DNA from 3 places in the Chryseobacterium sp. T20 genome. Region 1 is predicted to be linked to each of the others. Evidence: riboswitches for the same ligand, from Rfam matches in the RefSeq annotation. Region 1 holds a riboswitch; each other region holds the start of a gene.
The links. A riboswitch is a leader RNA that binds a small molecule or an ion and turns the genes downstream of it on or off. The one in region 1 is predicted to bind S-adenosylmethionine.
Positions count from the first base shown of each region.

Region 2: another riboswitch for S-adenosylmethionine. It lies ahead of ACMA47_RS08560 (alpha/beta fold hydrolase); the one in region 1 lies ahead of ACMA47_RS14995 (TonB-dependent receptor plug domain-containing protein).
Region 3: another riboswitch for S-adenosylmethionine. It lies ahead of ACMA47_RS09385 (SusC/RagA family TonB-linked outer membrane protein); the one in region 1 lies ahead of ACMA47_RS14995 (TonB-dependent receptor plug domain-containing protein).

Region 1 is NZ_JBLFDU010000006.1:83,908-87,192, reverse strand. It holds gene ACMA47_RS14995 (TonB-dependent receptor plug domain-containing protein) at 1-1,900, opposite strand, end outside; SAM riboswitch class I at 1,994-2,099, opposite strand; gene ACMA47_RS14990 (alpha-amylase family glycosyl hydrolase) at 2,359-3,285, opposite strand, start outside.
Region 2 is NZ_JBLFDU010000003.1:13,163-16,447, forward strand. It holds gene ACMA47_RS08555 (ACT domain-containing protein) at 1-874, opposite strand, end outside; gene ACMA47_RS08560 (alpha/beta fold hydrolase) at 880-1,818, opposite strand; SAM riboswitch class I at 1,879-1,985, opposite strand; gene ACMA47_RS08565 (MGH1-like glycoside hydrolase domain-containing protein) at 2,174-3,285, shown strand, end outside.
Region 3 is NZ_JBLFDU010000003.1:183,216-186,500, reverse strand. It holds gene pckA (phosphoenolpyruvate carboxykinase (ATP)) at 1-500, shown strand, start outside; gene ACMA47_RS09390 (type II 3-dehydroquinate dehydratase) at 655-1,062, opposite strand; SAM riboswitch class I at 1,307-1,405, shown strand; gene ACMA47_RS09385 (SusC/RagA family TonB-linked outer membrane protein) at 1,489-3,285, shown strand, end outside.

The DNA.
Region 1 (3,285 bases):
AAAATCTTCCGCTTTCTACCTTAAACTGATCTAATCTTTCATCGGTAATATTGCTGGTGATTACAATTCTGTCTTTTACTTTGATCCAGTATCCATCTATGGTAACTGTCAAATTGTTTAAGGGTCTCAGAGTAAATCCTGCACTTGCATTGACAGAAGTTTCCTGTTTAAGTTTATCAAATCCAAGAATTTCAGCGGCTTTGCTGTCATTGCTAAAAATTCCCTTTGTGACAATCTTCTCGCCGGAAGTAGAAATATCAGCATAAGAGTTATTAAAATACTGCTGTTGCAATGATGGTGCTCTGAATCCTGTTCCAACTGCAGCTCTTACCGCATAGTTTTTTACAAATTCATATCGTACCGCAAGCTTTCCATTCAGAGTATTTCCAAAATCTGAATAGTTTTCAAATCTTGCCGCTGCATCAATATTCAGTTTTTTATCTAAATCATAGGAAACATCTGCATACACTGCGGTGGAATGTCTGTCTTTCTTCAATGCATTATTGGGAGAAAACCCAATAAAAGATTGAGATCCGCCCGCACCAAGCACTGTTGATCCTTCAGTGGCCACATTTCCATTGACGTCATATTGGGTATAAGATGCTTCGTCACCTGCCTTGATCTGATATTGCTCAAATCTGAATTCTCCTCCGAAGGCGATATTGAAACGGTTTATATTTTTGGAAACATCAAGATTAACGGTATTTTGAAGAAAGCTATGCGCTCCGGCATAAAAACGGGTTGGAGATTTTGCTCCCAAAGAAGCATTATTCGTATTGTTTACATTATAATTGAAGGTATTGCTTCCAAAGGTATTGCTAAGGTCAAAAAACCAGTCGTTAACATTATATTTCGCTCCTACCGCATAAGAAACATCGTATACCTGAGAGGCCAGAGTAGCCTGAAATCCATTCGGATAAATGGATGAAACGACATTAGATTTTTCACTCGGAAGCCTTCTGAAACCAAAGCCATTTCCTTCTTTGATGCTGAATCCTCCAAAAGAATACAGTTTAAAATTGTCATTAAAAGGATATTCTGAGTTGAAAAACAGCTGTCCCTGTCTGATTTGGGCATCTCCGATCTGAAAATTAAAATCGTCACGTGTTAATCCTCTTTTTGCAATTTCTGCATCATCTACGGCTCTGGCAGCTTTTACGGCTTCTGCATCACCAGCAAATTCATAAGCAAAATTATCTCCGAAAATATCCAGGTCATGATTTTGCGTTCTTGTGGTTTTTCCTCTGTGACTTAGCTGTAATGAAAGATTAATATAGCCTTCTTTCTTTCCTAATGAGGTTCCATAGTTAACTCCTGCCTGGTAAGTATCACCATCATTTCTTCCGGTTAATCCATAGGTAAGGCTTGCTGAAGCTCCGGCATTTTTTTTAAGAATTATATTGATTACTCCTGCAATGGCATCAGAACCATATTGTGCAGCAGCTCCGTCTCTTAACACTTCTATTCTATCAATTGCAATGACGGGAATGGTACTCAAATCTGTTCCTACAGAGCCATTCCCTACCGTATTCTGATAATTGACCAATGATGTAGAATGTCTTCTTTTTCCGTTAAGCAAAACCAGAACCTGATCAGGCCCCATTCCTCTCAAAGTAACAGGGTCAATATGTTCTGTCCCATCAGAAGCAGACTGTCTCACTGCATTGAACGATGGAATCACATAGTTCAGGAGATCCTGAGCAGTCATTTGCGGAGCGCTTCTCTGGATTTTATCGATATTAATTACATCTACAGGAACAGGTGTCTCCAGCTTTGTTCTTTTGACATTACGGTTTCCGACGATGATAATATCTTCGATCTGTTTTCCTTTTTCCTCACTTTCCTGAGCAGCGACCAGAATTGCCCCAAGCAATAATACAGCTGTGCTTAATTTTTTCATTTTTGTTCTTGCCAATTAATAATACGAATCTGACGGATCTTTCCGCAGATACACAAGACTTCAAGAAATGGAATTCATATAGAGTATTGACTTCACTTATCTCCCCCTAAGGGTTGGAATTAGCACCTTTACACTTCTGGAACTGTGTAGGTTGCTAAGGTTTCATCGGGCCAAATCCCTCCACCTTTCTTGATAAATCTACTGCAAAAGTAGACTATTTTTTTAAATGTACAAAAAAAAGGCAAAGCTGCTGATCTGCAAATTTGCCTTTTATTATTTATAGAACTTGTTTAAGCTTTTATTTCTGAACCATTAAGGTTTAATAAGAGTTTAAGAGTATTAAGATAAGCTTCGCTTTAAGCTTAAAAATCAGAATGATCCATCTTAACTACACTTTACTTCTCAAATAGCCCTTAATGGTTCAAAATATTACAAATCAACAAATTCATAATTCGTTTTTATTGAATCATCATTTTTTGAATGGCTATTCCTGTGTCTGATTTTAGCTGAATCAGATAAGTTCCTGCCGGATAATTGATTTTGGCTTCATAGGTACCGTTTTCTTTATCCAGTTTGAAAGAATCCATTCTTTTACCGGTCATATCAAAAATTGAAATCTCACCATTTTTTGCTTTACTGAAAACGAGTTTAGCTATTCCGTTTCGAACCGGATTATCTGCAATCTGAAGAGATAATTTGTTGGCGGCATTGACATCTGCTGTTGACAAAGCACCCGCGTAATTACCAAAGATTCTGAATTCCCCAGGTTGTAAAGTGATTGGAGCTGTTGTGGAAGCTACATTTGAAATACTGTTGTCCATCAGATTCTGCCATTGACCTATGTAAGGGAAATAAGGGATAACATTCTGTGCGGAAGTGGTATAATTTGCTAATACAACCACATTCTTTATTCCCGTGGCAATAGCAGCATCATACACGTAAATTCTTGTGATCAGCCCGGTAGGATCATTCGCAAGGTTATTGGATTCTATACTGTAGGTTTTAGATTTAAAAACCTGATGGGTATTTCTGATGTTGATGATTTTAGCCCATGTATCATATACTGCCTTTCTGTTTGCATTGGTATCATATCCTAAAGTGAATGCAACAGGTTTTTCATCGGTTCTGCATCCGCTGTCGATAGTACCATTCGCACATCTGTTGATACTGAATTCATATCCTAATTCTCCAAACTGCCAGATCATTTTCGGACCGGGAATGGTAAAGAAAGTTGCCCCGAAAGTTTTCATTCTTTCAAGAGCGGTATTCAGATCTTTCACATTATAACTTCCGTTAACTGCACCATATGCAAGATTTTTAAACATCAGTCTTTCTTCGTCATGGCTTTCTCCATAGCCTACAGCACTCATATTGGTGAAGCCGTG
Region 2 (3,285 bases), on a different contig from region 1:
TGTTGTTTTTACTCAACGTATATCTTAGTTTTCTGTATTCTTCTATCGGAAGGGTATTGAAAATTTTGTTGGAAGACACCAGATCAAATCCGTTTTCTGCCAAAGCGTGATAATTCTTTACAAAATCTTTACTGGCTGTGTTATCCACAACGATCAGATTTTCCAGTTGATTTTCATTAGAAAAGTTGATTAGTTCTTCAACATTCGATGGATGTTCTGCTGTTAAAACCTCATCACTCCAATTGGCATCAAATCCTTTTTTGTTGAAGGCAATTTTCTTAGAGTTGGCTACTGCAACTACTTTAAGGTCTATTTTTTTACGCTTTTTAATTTCTTCTGCAGATTCCAAAACCTGTTGTATCAATGTCTTTCCTACATTTCCGTGACCAATGATAGCCAGATGAACGGTCTTTGGTTTTTTGAAAATTTCAGATTCTATAATGTTTCTTGTTTTTTCATCCTGAGAAGAAGTCACTACGATATTGACTCTGTTTTCTCCTGCTACCTGATTCAAAAGCAATGGGAAAACATTGTTTCTTGCCAGTTCTGCAAAGACTTTATTGAAATCTTCTGCAACAAAACCAATCACAGAAACATTATTGATACTGTAGATCTGGGAAACTTTTCCAGATTTTCTTTCTTCTTCAAATTCATCAATAAGACAAGCTACTGCTTTTTCTGCATCATTTTCCTGAACCAGAATTGAAATTCCGTTTTCTATGGCTTGTTGAGAAATTACGCCCACACTGATACGTGCTAAAGTAAGCGCTTTAAAAATTCGTCCGTCAATCCCGATTTCTCCCAGGAAATCTTCTCCTTCAAATTTGACGATTGATCTGTTCTTCAAAAATTTTATTTCGTTAGCATTTTTCATTACTTCTATAAAATGTTTTTAATGATATTATTTAATTGTTGATATTCCATTAGGAAGGCATCATGCCCGTGTATAGATTGGATCTCGTGATAAGAAACATCCTTATTTTTCTCTTTTAAGTTTTCAAAACACATTCGGATTTCTGAAGCCGGGAAGAATAAGTCTGTATCTACGGAGATCATGTGCATTCGTGCCTGTATGTTCTCCAGTGCTTCTTCAGCAACGTTGATATTCATAAGGAGATGGTTCATCAGTTTGTAACTTTTTAAACTAAACCTTTCGTTTAGTGCGTTACCATGATAAACCAACCAGTCTTCTGATTCCAGGCGTTGTTTGTCCTGGTTATATTGGTTTTGAAATCTGTCATTGAGTGACTGTGGAGTTCTGTAACACAACATGGCATGAATTCTTGCTTTCTGTAATGGTTCTTCTTTATCATTCAATAAAAATTTCTGAACCAGACATTGTGCATGAAGCCAATCGTGTGTTCTGTAATCACAGGCAATAGGAATAAATATTTCTGCGAGATCCGGCTGCTTGGCAAGCATTTCCCAGGCAATCCCTCCTCCCAGAGAGCCTCCGATAATGGCATATAAATTTTTGATATGTAAAACTTCAAGTCCTTTCAGAAATATCGCTGCGATATCTGAAGGCGTGAAGTCTTCATAGTCTTCAATTAAAAAATCGTCGTATCCGTTTCCGGGTATATTAAAACACAGAACAGTATATTGATCAGTATCTACAATCTGATTTTTTCCTACCAACTGTTTCCACCAGCCTTTTTCTCCGGATACGTTTGAATTTCCGGTAAGAGCATGATTGATTAAAATGATAGGGGCTGTAAACAGATCTTTCCCAAAAAGCTGATAGCTCAATGAGATATTGTATTCCTTTTGGGAATAAGTTTGATACGTAAGATTAATATAGTTTAGTTCTGTTTTCAATTCTATTAAATTTTAATACAATTGAAAATGCCACAGGAAATGGCTGAAAAGAACTTCAGTAAGTTATCTGTCCAAAATTATTTGGTAGAACGTAGCACCTTCTTTGCTTGCGCAAAGGGTTGCTAAGGTTTCATAGGGTCTAATCCCTCAACCTTTCTTGATAACATTTTCAATATTTGAATGAACGAATGATGCAAAGGTAGTTCTTTTCTTTTAATTTCAAAAAAAAATTATTTTAATATTTAAAAAAGGCCTTAAATACAAGTATTTCAAGAGTATATTAATAATTATTCAGATGAAAAAAATTGGAATTACTTCTCAAAAAAACTAACTTCGTATGGAAAAATGATGAGATATGACCGCCGAAAAAGATAGATTACAAGATACCAAATGGAAAAACTGGGGACCTTATGTAAGCAACCGGCAGTGGGGAAATGTACGCGAAGATTATAGCCCAAACGGGAATGCCTGGAATTTTACCAATCATAATAATGCTGAAAGCTATGCCTACCGCTGGGGTGAAGAAGGTATTGCCGGAATTTCTGATGTAAAGCAGCTTTTATGTTTTGCTTTTTCATTCTGGAACAAGAAAGATAAGATGGTAAAGGAAAGATTCTTCGGATTGAGCAACCCTCAGGGGAATCATGGGGAAGACATCAAAGAAATCTTTTATTATCTGGATAATACACCTACTCATAGTTATATGAAAATGGTGTATAAATATCCAATCAATGAATTTCCTTACGATGACCTTGTTGCAGAAAACGGGAGACGCAGTAAAAAGGAACCGGAATATGAGATTTTCGATACCGGAATTTTCGATAATGATGAGTATTTTGATATTTTTATAGAGTACTGCAAAGCCGATCACAACGATATTCTTGCCAGAGTAACGGTCTGTAACCGAAGTCAGCATGAAGCACCTATTCTGGTAGCACCAACTGTATGGTTCAGAAACAACTGGAAATGGGGATACAATACCTATAAAGCAGAAATCAATGCTTCTCATGACGGAAGCATCAATATTGGACACGACAGTATTTCGATCAAAAAACTTTATTCCCGAAATACCAATGCACAAAGCGTATTTTGTGATAATGAAACTAATAATTCTAAGCTTTACGGAGCTCCTGCAGCTGAAAATACTTATTTCAAAGATGGAATCAATAATTTCATTACTCATAAAGCCAATACGGTAAATCCTGAAAAAAAGGGAACAAAAGCTTCTTTTCTGATTGATGAGCTTATTGGAGCTGGGGAATCCAAAGTTTTTGAATTCAGATTATGTCCGGATGAAGCTGATGCGCCTTTTGAAAAGTTTGATGAAATATTCAATACGCGAGAGGCGGAAGCGGAAGAGTTTTATAAAGACATTCAGAATGATACCGTGAATGAGGATGAAAGAAATGTTCAGAGACAGGCTTTTGCAGGACTTCTCTGGAATAAACAGTTCTATCATTATAATAT
Region 3 (3,285 bases), on a different contig from region 1:
AATACCACTTCCTTTGCGGTTATACCTCAAAATTAGCCGGAACTGAAAGAGGAATTACAGAACCTCAACCATCTTTCTCACCTGCATTTGGTGAAGCATTCCTTACACTACACCCAACAATGTATTCTAAAACATTGATCGGTAAAATGCAGGAGCACGGAGCTAAAGCATATTTGGTGAACACAGGTTGGAATGGTACTGGAAAGAGAATTTCTCTTAAAGATACAAGAGCAATTATTGATGCAATCATTGACGGTTCTATTGACAATGCTCCTAAAACTCAGGTTCCAATTATGAACCTTGAAATTCCTACTGAATTGCCAAACGTTTCTACAGGTATTTTAGATCCTAGAGATACTTATGAGAACACTTCAGAATGGGAAGAAAAAGCAAAAGATCTTGCTTCTAGATACATCAAGAACTTTGAGCAGTACTGTGATACTGAAGAAGGGAAGAAGTTAGTAGCTTCAGGACCTCAATTGCAGGAACAAACTATCTAATAGTTACCAATCAACATACAAAAAGCCTCATCATCGATGAGGCTTTTTTATTTTTTTTCCTTAGAGATATTATTGTATGATTCCTTGTTGATATTTAGACAAAAAGATCTGTGAAAATCTGTGCAATTCGTGGGAAAAGTATAAGTAAGAAAACTTACTTCAAACTCAATAAGGCCAATCTATATCCATCCATTCCGAAACCAGATAAAACCGCATCAGTATTGGCTGCCGTTACAGATTTCTGTCGGAATTCTTCTCTTTTATAAATGTTACTGATATGTACTTCTACTTTTGGCTTACGAATATTTTTCAAGCAATCAGCAATAGCATAAGAATAATGGGTAAAAGCTCCCGGGTTAATTACTACGGCATCAAAATCATCCTCCTGAAGTCTGTTGATAAGTTCTCCTTCAATATTAGACTGGTAATATTTTAATTCATGAGCCTGAAACTCGGATCTTAAATTTTCCAAATAGCTTTCCATAGAAACATTTCCATAGATTTCCGGTTCTCTTGTGCCTAACAGATTGAGGTTAGGGCCATTGATGATCAAAACTTTCATACTATAAAATTAAAAACTTTTTTTAATTAACGATCAAAAATTTATGGACAGATTTGATTTTGTTGTATTGAATTATTGATAATGATATTTGTCATGTCTAAGAAAGTGGCAAAGCTTGTAACTCTTTAATGTAATGGATTTTATTAAAAAATTACGTTAATTTTTGAAAATTTATCATGAAAAATAAATAAGTCTACTTGTTTTGTAGACTAAAAGTTTTTAGCTTTGCAATTATATTTCGATCGGCTTATAAAGAAAGATGGAGGGAACTGACCCTGTGAAATCTTGACAACCTACCCGTGGGGCAAGGTGTTACGTTCAGCCTTTTAAGGAAAAATAAGCATTTGGTTTATCGTATTTATCGATGCCCTTTGTTGACTTTTCTGCAAAGGGCTAAATTTTAATATATGATAAATAAAATTGATTATGATTAGCAAAAATTTATTCAATTCTAAAGCTTGGATACCTCCGGTTGCTGCTTTTTTTCTAGGAGTGGCCAGTGTGAATGCACAGAATTCCAAGCCGAAAAAAGATAGCCTTCATGAAAAAGAGATTGATGAAGTAGTAGTGGTAGCTTACGGAAAAGCTAAAAGAAACAGCTATACTGGTTCCGTAGCCACCATTTCCAGTGATAAGATCAACAACAGACCCGTAACAAATATTACCAAAGCATTGGAGGGACAGGTTGCAGGAATTCAAACGACCAGTGCATCAGGACAGCCCGGTGCTGTTTCTACCATCCGAATCAGAGGGATTGGCTCCATCAGTGCTTCCAGTGATCCTTTGTACGTAGTGGATGGGATTCCCTTCGATGGAAACCTGAATTCTATCAGCCCAAGCGATATTGAATCTATCAGTGTTTTAAAAGATGCTACAGCAAGTGCTTTGTATGGTTCAAGAGGAGCCAACGGAATTATTATCATTACTACAAAATCAGGTAAAAAAGGAGAGGCCAGAGTTAATTTTAACATCAGTCAGGGATTCTCCGGAAGAGCAGTCAAAGATTATGAACAGGTAAACACAGATCAGTACTTTCAATTATACTGGGAAGCATTAAGAAACGGATATCAGTCCGGGAAAGTTTCTTCTCAGCAGGCTGCACAAATGGCGACAGATAATCTTGTTTCTACCCTTGGAATCAATCCTTATGGAACTGCTTACCCAAAACCGGTAGGAACAGATGGAAAACTATTACCAGGTGCATCGCCACTTTGGAATGACGACTGGAGAGATATTTTACAGAGAGTGGCTTCAAGAAATCAGGTAGATCTTGATATCAGTGGAGGAAGTGATAAAAGCAATTATTTCTTTTCATTAGGGTATCTGGATGATAAAGGGATGGCGATTGAATCAGGATATAAAAGATACAATACCCGATTAAAGATCAATTCTGAAGTTAAAAAATGGTTGAATGTTGGAGTAAACTTAAATTATACAAACAGTGTTCAGCAGGCTCCTACTTCTTCAGATTCCAAGGCGAGTAATATCATCAATGCCGCAAGGTTTATTCCTTCGTTCTATCCTTACTACGAAAGAAATGCTGACGGAACTTACATTTTAGATGCTGATGGAAACCCGGTTTATGATTTTGGAAAATACAGACCCACAAATGCACTTCAGAATCAGAATGCGGCTGCAACTTTGCCATTAGATAAAAACGAAAATAAAGAAGATAACTTTTCAGGAAAAGGATTCATGGAATTCACTTTCTTGCCTGAATTGAAATTCAAAACAAGCTTCTCAGTTGATTTGGTGAATTATAATGGTCATTATTATTCAAATCCATTGTTGGGACAAGGTGCTGAAATTGGGGGTTCAGTGACGAAAACCAATACCAGAACACTTTCCTATACAACCAGCAATATTCTGACGTATGATAAAAAGTTTGGAAAGCACCACGTGAATGCATTAGCAGGACATGAATTCTACAAATACGATTATCAGACGATTTCCGGAACAAGAAGTCAGTTCTCACTGCCTTACTATTATGAACCGGATGCGGCTTCTTTATTAGGAAGTTTCAGCGGGAACAGCAACAAACTAAGTTTATTGAGCTTCCTTGGGAAAGTAGAGTATGATTATAACAATACTTATTTCTTATCTGCATCAGGAAGGGCGGACAGCTCTTCAAGATTTGAAAAAGATAACAGATGGGGAAGATTCTGGTCAGTAGGAGGTTCATGGAAGATTTCAAACGAGGAATTTATTAAAAGTCTGAATGTA